DNA from 4 places in the Streptomyces sp. NPDC001507 genome. Region 3 is predicted to be linked to each of the others. Evidence: riboswitches for the same ligand, from Rfam matches in the RefSeq annotation. Region 3 holds a riboswitch; each other region holds the start of a gene.
What was found. A riboswitch is a leader RNA that binds a small molecule or an ion and turns the genes downstream of it on or off. The one in region 3 is predicted to bind cyclic di-AMP.
Positions count from the first base shown of each region.

Region 1: it holds a riboswitch for cyclic di-AMP, as region 3 does, so the genes downstream of both, ACFY0K_RS28435 (transglycosylase SLT domain-containing protein) here and ACFY0K_RS29390 (NlpC/P60 family protein) in region 3, are expected to answer to the same signal.
Region 2: it holds a riboswitch for cyclic di-AMP, as region 3 does, so the genes downstream of both, ACFY0K_RS24400 (peptidoglycan DD-metalloendopeptidase family protein) here and ACFY0K_RS29390 (NlpC/P60 family protein) in region 3, are expected to answer to the same signal.
Region 4: it holds a riboswitch for cyclic di-AMP, as region 3 does, so the genes downstream of both, ACFY0K_RS14350 (transglycosylase family protein) here and ACFY0K_RS29390 (NlpC/P60 family protein) in region 3, are expected to answer to the same signal.

Region 1 covers NZ_JBIAVV010000009.1:209,499-211,691, reverse strand. The annotation lists cyclic di-AMP (ydaO/yuaA leader) riboswitch at 1,059-1,255, shown strand; gene ACFY0K_RS28435 (transglycosylase SLT domain-containing protein) at 1,261-1,749, shown strand; gene ACFY0K_RS28430 (HAD family hydrolase) at 1,768-2,193, opposite strand, start outside.
Region 2 covers NZ_JBIAVV010000007.1:400,035-402,227, forward strand. The annotation lists gene ACFY0K_RS24395 (alpha-galactosidase) at 1-789, shown strand, start outside; cyclic di-AMP (ydaO/yuaA leader) riboswitch at 1,098-1,254, shown strand; gene ACFY0K_RS24400 (peptidoglycan DD-metalloendopeptidase family protein) at 1,259-2,185, shown strand.
Region 3 covers NZ_JBIAVV010000009.1:417,996-420,188, forward strand. The annotation lists gene ACFY0K_RS29390 (NlpC/P60 family protein) at 1-749, opposite strand, end outside; cyclic di-AMP (ydaO/yuaA leader) riboswitch at 757-930, opposite strand; gene pcrA (DNA helicase PcrA) at 1,267-2,193, shown strand, end outside.
Region 4 covers NZ_JBIAVV010000004.1:113,769-115,961, forward strand. The annotation lists gene ACFY0K_RS14350 (transglycosylase family protein) at 90-782, opposite strand; cyclic di-AMP (ydaO/yuaA leader) riboswitch at 787-961, opposite strand; gene ACFY0K_RS14355 (transglycosylase family protein) at 1,155-2,153, opposite strand.

The DNA of each region.
Region 1 (2,193 bases), 210 kb from region 3:
CCGTTATGTTTTTGATCAGCTGATACGACCTGACATGCAATGACTTAACAGGAAGTGCGGTCAGTTGTCGCGAACCGAGGCCCAAGCCGTGTCCCGCACCGGTCTCCATGCCGGGCCCGGGTCCGGGGTGACGCGCCGCATCCGTCCGGCAACGAACCCTCCGGACGGCCGCCGCCCGGAAACCGCCCCACTCCCCCCGGCCAACGTCACCTGCCCGGGCGTACCCCTCTCCACCGCCCACCCGGGCCGACGGGGACACCCGATGCACGAACGGCGGCATCCCGCACCCGTCCGCACACCCTTCCTCCACGGGACCACGCACGGCGACCTCCACGTTCCGTCGGCCTACGTCCCCCGGCCTGCGCCTCCTGGATGCGCACGCTCCCCGGCCCGGCTCGCAGGGACATCTCATGCCCGGGTCCCCGCCCAGGCTGCCGTCATGTCAACGACTCACACCGCAGAGGAGGTTCCGCCCTCACGACGGGCACTCACACCGACGATCCCCGAGCCCCTGACACACCTCCTCCGACGTGACGAGAATCACGCATACGCACACCGACCCTCGACACGCTCCCGGCACCCGGACCGGCCAACCAGGAGCCTCACCTGCGCCGTTGAGCCCGGTCGGCGGCCCCCGCCCACTCCCTTCACCCGACCCGAATCAACCATAAGCTGATACAAGCCACCAATTCGGACTAATCTCGCTAATCATCCAGACGGGGACAACCGAGAATCCAACCCCAACGAATGCGAGCCGGGCGCTATTCCGCCGAACCAGGAAAAGGCAGTTTCCAATAGTCCCTGATGTCTGATTTGCCGCTATTGCGAATTCGTGAAGTAGGTCACGCGCACCCAAATGCCGCAAGGCGCGTAAGGCGCCCTTTCTTTCCTTTCCCTGTGGGCCAGTTGAGGGTTGGCAGTCGCAAAGGATCAAGCGGTTCATACGGCGCGGATCAAGGCCAATCGGCACGTTGTGTGAATCAGGCTCTTGTTCCGGACATGTGCTGTCGCATACGTTCCGGCTCGCCGGGCGGACGCCGAATCCTGCCGCCGCCCGTAATGACCCATCGACGAGTTCATTCGCACGGCAGGAGCGGGGGACCCAGGTAAGTCGCCGGACCGGGCGGCCGACGTCACAGAACAGACGCCGTTCCGGAACGGCTAGGGGTGAAGTCGTATCGCCTTCGGGCGGTGCGGCCGGGCACTCCCCGGGCCCGAACCCGACAGCTCACCTCGCAGGCGACGGAGAGGAACCTCGCCATGCCTGCTGCCGCCCAGCACCGCCGTCCCCGCCGTAACCGCATCGTCCGCACGCTCGCCGTCGTCGGCACCGGTGCCGCCGTCCTCGCTATCCCGCTCATCGGGGCGACGACCGCGTCCGCCGCCGGCTCCTCCGCCGCAACGGCCTCCACGACCCTCGCCGGGTACCCGAACAACCTCGACGGCTGGATCCGCGAGTCGCTCGCGATCATGCACGAGAAGAGCATCCCGGGCACCTACAACGGCATCTACCGCAACCTGATGCGCGAGTCCTCCGGCAACCCGCGGGCCATCAACCTCTGGGACTCCAACGCGGCGAAGGGCATCCCGTCCAAGGGCCTGCTCCAGGTCATCGACCCGACGTTCAAGGCCTACCACGTGGACGGCACGTCGTTCGACATCTACGACCCGGTCGCGAACATCACCGCCGCCTGCAACTACGCCGCCGCACGGTACGGCTCGATCGACAACGTCAACGGCGCGTACTGACCCGACCGACGCCCCGCGTCAGTCGAAGAGTCTTTCGAGGACGACGGCGATGCCGTCGTCCTCGTTCGACGTGGTGATCTCGTCGGCCATCGCCCTGAGTTCGGGATGGGCGTTGGCCATCGCCACCCCGTGGGCCGCCCACTCGAACATCGGGATGTCGTTGGGCATGTCGCCGAAGGCGATGGCCCGTCCGGGGCTCAGCCCCAGCCGGTCCGCGGCCAGCGCGAGCCCGGTCGCCTTGGTCACCCCGCACGGCTGCAGTTCGACGGTGCCCGGCCCCGACATCGTGACCGTCGCCAGCGATCCGACGACCGAGCGGGCGGTCGTCGCCAGTTCGTCGTCGGACAGGGTGTGGTGGCGCAGCAGCACCTTGCTGATCGGCGCGCACCACAGGTCGTCGCGCCGGGCGACGCGCAACGCGGGCAGCGTGGGATGAGGCATCAG
Region 2 (2,193 bases), on a different contig from region 3:
CAGCTCGACGCCCTGCTGTCCAGCGCCCCGATCGACTACGTCAAGTGGGACTTCAACCGCTGCTTCACGGACGCGGGCTGGCCCGGCGAGCCCTACCCGCAGCGCCTGTGGGTCGACCACGTGCGCGGCCTGTACGCCCTGCTCGACCGGATCCGCGCGGCCCACCCGAACGTCGCCATCGAGTCCTGCTCGGGCGGTGGCGGGCGGATCGACCTCGGGATCATGAGCCGTACCGACGAGGTGTGGACCTCCGACAACACCGACCCGCTGGACCGGCTCGCCATCCAGCACGGCTTCAGCCAGATCCACCCCGCCCGGGTCATGTCGGCCTGGGTCACCGACAGCCCGAACCACCAGCTCAACGGCCGGATCAGCAGCCTGCGTTTCCGGTTCGTCAGCTCCATGGCCGGGGCGCTCGGGGTCGGCGGCGACCTCTCGCAGTGGACCGAGGAGGAGCTGGCCGAGGCCGGGCGCTGGGTGGAGCTCTACAAGGAGATCCGGCCCCAGGTGCAGCGCGGCGAGCAGTTCCGGCTGCGGCCGCCGGCCGGCGGGCTCAGCGCGGTGCAGTACACGCTCGGCGACGAGACCGTCGTCCTGGCCTGGCTGCAGGCGCAGAGCTACGGCGAGCCGGCGCCGGCGCTGCGGCTGCAGGGGCTCGACCCGACCGCGTCGTACGAATGCCGCGAAACGGGCGAAGTGCATCGGGGTGCCGTGCTGTCGCACCACGGGCTGCGCACCGGGCTGAAGGGTGACCTGGACGCGGCGGTCTTCCGGCTCCGCCGGGTCTGACGCATACGCCCGAATTGGAACCTTCGTCATAACTTGCTCTGGAATAAGCGGACGTGGTGTGACGTGCGTGAGGAGCGTCATATTCGTGACCGTCCGTCGCGCGTCATGCTCACGTAATCCTGATGTTCCGCAAGCGAATTGGAAATGCGACTGGGGCCGGAATTCACGGAGGGTGACCGGAACTTCCCTTTATGGATCACGTCGGAACCGGACGGCCGGAACCGGGTGCTTGTCCACGTCCGTCTTACTCGCTTACGTTCGCCGCACATCCGGTCGGAACGCCGAATCCTGCCGCCGCCCGGAGTCCCCACACACACTCACCCGTGCCCGGCAGGAGCGGGGGACCCACCAGGTATGACCGCCTGTTCCGGTTCCCGGGACGGCTCGGGGTGCAGCCACTTCCTTGTGGCCGGGCAGCTCCAGCCCGAACCCGACAGCTCACCTCGCAGGCGCAGGAGAGGAATGCGCCATGCCCGCGAAGGGTAAGCACCGCCGTCCCAAGTCCCAGCGCCTCACCCGTTCGATGGCCGTCGCCGGAACCGGTGGCGCCGCGCTGGCTCTGCCGCTCATGGGAGCCACCGGCGCCCACGCGGCCACCACGCAGTCCCTTTCCGAAAAGACCACCCAGTCGCTTCCCGTGGCCGAGAAGGCCGCGGTGAAGGAGGCGCCCGCAGGGCATTCCGGCGCCGCGCATTCCGCGCATCGGATCTACACGGTGGTGCCCGGCGACTACCTCTCGAAGATCGCCCGCGACCAGAACGTCCGCGGTGGCTGGCACCGGCTCTACGCCGACAACCGGCAGGCGGTCGGCGGCAATCCCTCGTTGATCCACCCCGGCCTCAAGCTCACCCTCGGCGGCCGGCACGCCGCGCCGACCGACTCCGGCTCTCGTCCCGAGGCGCAGTGGAGCCCGCAGTCGTCCACCTCGTCCTCGGTCACCTCCTCGGACACCTCGGACGTCTCGGGTGATTCGGCCACGACCGCCGCCGGCTTCACCCTCCCGGTCGCCGGTGGCGCCATCGGCACGGGCTACCACGTGGCCGGCAGCATGTGGTCCAGCGGCTACCACACGGGCGTCGACTTCGTCGTCCCGACCGGCACCCCGGTCAAGGCCGTCGGCGCCGGCACCGTCGTCACGGCCGGCTGGGGCGGCGCCTACGGCAACCAGGTCGTCATCCGGCTCGCCGACGGCTACTACGCGCAGTTCGGCCACCTCTCCGCCCTGTCCGTCTCGGTCGGTCAGACCGTGACCGCGGGCCAGCAGATCGGCCTCTCCGGCGCGACCGGCAACGTGACCGGCCCGCACGTCCACTTCGAGATCCGCACCACCCCCGACTACGGCTCGGACGTGGACCCGGTCGCCTACCTCCGCTCCAAGGGCGTCACCGTCGGCTGACCCGGCAG
Region 3 (2,193 bases):
GCCGAGGACGCCGCGGACGACGAGGCCTCCCGGCCGGCAGCGGCGGCCTGCTGCTTCGCCAGCTCCGCCGCCTTGCGGGCCGCCTCCTCCTGCTGCCGCTTCTCGATCACCGCCAGCCGGGCCTTCTCCGCGGCCGTCAGCTGCGACAGCAGCTCCCGCGCGGAGGCCAGCTTCGTCTGCACGGTGGTCTTGGCGGCCTTGAGGTCGTCCTGCGTCCCGGTGAGCGCCTCGAGGCTCCGGGTGGCCTCCTGCCGCTTCTTCATGGTCGCGGCCTGCTGGGTGACGTAGTCGTCGACCGCGCCCTTCTGGCGCGAGGTCAGGCGGCTCATCAGCTGGTCCTGGTCGAAGTAGCCCTGGGGGCTGTCCGCGAGCAGGAAGGTCGCGGTGTCGGGAACGCTCGCGCCGGTCCGGTACTGGGCCGCGGCGAACGAACCCAGTTCCTCACGCGCCTTGTTGAGCCGTTCGGTGCGTCTGGCGACGTCGTCGAGCAGGGTGTCGACCTGCTTGCGCTGTCTGCCGGTGCGCTCCTTGGCCGCGTTGTACTTCTCGGTCGCCGACTCCGCCTGCCGGTAGAGGGCGTCGACCTTCTTCTCGACCTCCTCCAGGCTCGGCTTGCCGTCCTCGGCGGGCGCGGCCTCGGCCGACTGGGAGAACAGGGCCATGGAGGTGAGGGTTGCGGTGGCCAGCGCGGGGGTGCGTATGCCTGCCGCGCGCGCTCCTGACGGCCGGGACTTGCGGTGCGACGCCAACGGGGGCGACTCCTTCCGGTGTTCCGCCTACCGAGTTAGCTGTCGGGTTCGGGCGGGTGGGTCGGAAGGGTTGCCCTACGGTCCGTCCCCGGAGGGGAGGCGGGACCGATTCACCCCGGGATCGGTGTGGGTCCCCGGCTCCGGATGCGCGGTGGCGCCCCGGACTCGGCGGAGGCCGTGCGGCCCGGCGACGTTCGCCGGTGGGGGTCGTACGGCCTGCCCGGCACGCTAGCCAACTCGTGTGGTCTCTGTGAAGTTTGATGTGCGATATGCCCGATACATTTTCGTGACCTGGGCGTTGTGCTCTGCTCAGGCGGGGCGATCTGGGGGGTTATGGGTGACTTGCCCGGGCGGATCCAAAGGTTCCGGGCGGGAGGGATCCAAAGGTCCGGGGTGGGCGTCGGCGGCTGCGGGACGCGCGTCCACCTGCTGTGACGGAGGGGATCCGTTCGGTCACGGGGGCGAGTTTTCGGGGTGGCGGCCGGTTGTCGGTGGCGCGCCCTAGACTCGGAGAGCGATGAGCAGCCTCTTTGACGACAGCTTCCTGGCGAGCCTCCAGGCCCCCCGCGGCCACGACGAGGAACCCCCGCCGCCGCCCGAGGACGAGCACGCTCCGGAGTCGGTTCCGGACGATCTGTTCGGCGGGAAGTTCGACGTGCCCCCGGACCGGGACGCCTACTACCGCGACGGCGCCGCCCGCCCGGCCCTGGACCCGGCCGCGCTCCTGGAGGGGCTGAACGACAACCAGCGGGCCGCCGTCGTGCACGCAGGCTCCCCGCTGCTCATCGTGGCCGGCGCCGGTTCCGGCAAGACGCGCGTGCTCACCCACCGCATCGCACACCTGCTCGGCGCGCGCCAGGTGCACCCGGGTCAGATCCTCGCGATCACCTTCACCAACAAGGCCGCGGGCGAGATGAAGGAGCGCGTCGAGCACCTCGTCGGCCCGCGCGCGAACGCCATGTGGGTGATGACCTTCCACAGCGCCTGCGTGCGGATCCTGCGCCGGGAGAGCAAGAAGCTCGGCTTCACCTCCTCCTTCTCGATCTACGACGCCGCCGACTCCAAGCGCCTGATGGCCCTGGTCTGCCGCGACCTGGACCTCGACCCCAAGCGCTTCCCGCCGAAGTCGTTCAGCGCCCAGGTCAGCAACCTCAAGAACGAGCTGGTCGACGAGGAGGACTTCGCCGCCCGGGCGAGCGACGGCTTCGAGAAGACCCTCGCCCAGGCCTACGCCCTGTACCAGTCGCGGCTGCGCGAGGCGAACGCCCTCGACTTCGACGACCTGATCATGACGACGGTCAACCTGCTGCGCGCCTTCCCGGACGTCGCCGAGCACTACCGCCGCCGCTTCCGGCACGTCCTGGTCGACGAGTACCAGGACACCAACCACGCCCAGTACGCCCTCGTGCGCGAGCTGGTCGGCACCGGCGCACACGAGGAGGAC
Region 4 (2,193 bases), on a different contig from region 3:
CTATGGGGACCACGGTTGTGGGAGAGCTGTGGTTCAGCTGGGCACCGCCCAGTACTTTCGGCGGCCGCCCGCGGGCTGCGTCAGGTGCCCTACTTCAGGTGCAGCTGCTGGCCCGGGTAGATGAAGTCGGCGTCCTCGACGATGTCCTTGTTCAGCTTGAACAGCGCCTGCCAGCCGCCCTTGACCTTGTGCTTCTCGGCGATCGAGCTGAGGGTGTCGCCCTTGACGACCTTGTACTCGCCGTCGCCCTTCTTGACCTTCTTGCCGGTCGGGGTGGTGACGGTCTTCTTGGCGGCCGGACGCTCGGCGGAGCGGGACGCGGCCTGGGTGTCGGTCGAGCGGGTGCTGGTGCTGCTGCTCGACGAGCCGGCGGAGTTGCTGGAGCTGCTGGAGCTGCTGCCGGTGTAGGTGGCACCGGACAGGCCCGTGCCGCAGACCGGCCAGGCACCCTTGCCCTGGGCGGCGAGGACCTTCTCGGCGATCTGGATCTGCTGCGCCTTGGTGGCCTGGTTGGCCTGCGCGGCGTACTGCGTGCCGCCGTACGCGGCCCAGGTGGAGGCGGAGAACTGCAGACCGCCGTAGTAGCCGTTGCCGGTGTTGATGGCCCAGTTGCCGCCGGACTCGCACTGGGCGACGGCGTCCCACTCGGAGGCGGTGGCGGCGGAGGCGCTGCCGGCCGCCATCAGCGGGGCGGCGACGGCGACGCCGGTGACACCGGCGACAGCGATGGCGCGGACGGCCTTGGACGGACGACGGTGCTTGCCCTTGCCGGAGAACAGCATGGATCGATCCCCTCACCGACGCCTGCGAGGTGAGCTGTCGGGTTCGGGCCGGTTGAGTTGCCCGGCCGCACACCTGTGTGTCGGTGCGCGGCTTCACCCCGAGCCGGATCGGCGGTCTCAACCACCGGTCCCGGCACTTACCTTGGGTCCCCCGCTCCTGCCTACGGCGCATGACGCGACGACTGTTCCCGGGCAGCCGCTGGCAGGACTCGGCGTTGCGACGGCCGGGGCTCGTGGTGACGAGCGGCCTCGACCGTAAACAGACGATCAGATGAATTTCAAAGATGATCAGGGCTTCTGAGACTCATCCCACACTTTCACCAAAACGGACATTCGGCTCGAACGGGGCGTCAACTCCCGCCGCCTTTCGTCCTATTCGGTGCCGAGTTTCAGGGTCTGACCGGGGGTGATGGCATTCGGGTCGGAGCCGATATCAGCCTTGTTCGCGTCATAGAGCGCGCGCCATCCGCCGTCCAGGCCAAGGGAGTCGGCGATGGAGGCGAGGGTGTCGCCGTCGCGGACGGTGTAGGTGCCGCTGTCGCCGGAGGCGTGCCGGCCGGAGGAGGTGACACTCTGACCGTTTGTCACGCTTTCGTCCGCCGAACCGCCGCGGTGCTTGCCGCCGCCACTGACGGCCCCCGTGTCCACCAGACTCCAAGACCCGCCGGTCTGCCACGATTTGTCCGAGTCGTCAGCCCCGGAGGTGGCGGGACTCTCACTCACCTTCGGCGCGCCGGAGCCGGAATCGGAGTCGGACGTTTCCGACTTGTCCGTCTTGCTGGATTTGCCGGAGGAGTCGACCTCGGAGTCGCCGCCGGCACTCGCGCCCGGAGAGGGGGTGGCGGAGTCACTCCCGGAGTCCGTGACACCCGAAGAGGTGTCGGAACCGGAGGAAGAGGACGAGTCGGACAGACCTGAGGACGAGTCCGAGGATCCGGATGAACCGGACGAACCACCCGAGTTGCCGAGACCCGTGTCCACGTTCACCGAGGCGTCGTCGGACGAGAGTCCGGCGAGCAGGGCGCAGGTCCGCCACGCTTTGGTGCCCTGGTCGGCGAGCATCTTCTCGGCGACCGCGATCTGCTGCGAACGGCTCGCCTGGTCCGGCGTGGAGGCGTACTCCTGGCCCCCGTACTTGCTCCAGTCCTCCAGGGAGATCTGAAGACCGCCGTAGTAGCCCGTGCCGTTGTCGGCGCTCCAGGAGCCGCCGCTCTCGCACTCGGCCACCTGGTCCCAGGTGGAGCCGTCGGCCGCGCTGGCGTTCACCGCGCCGAGGAGCGGGATGGCGATGGCCGAGCCGGTCACCCCGGCCGCGACGAGGAGTGCCGGAGCCTGGCGGGGGCGACGGTGACGACCGTTCCCGGAGAGCATGCGGAAACCTTTCGAGCGACAGCGGTGACCGGCGCGGCGG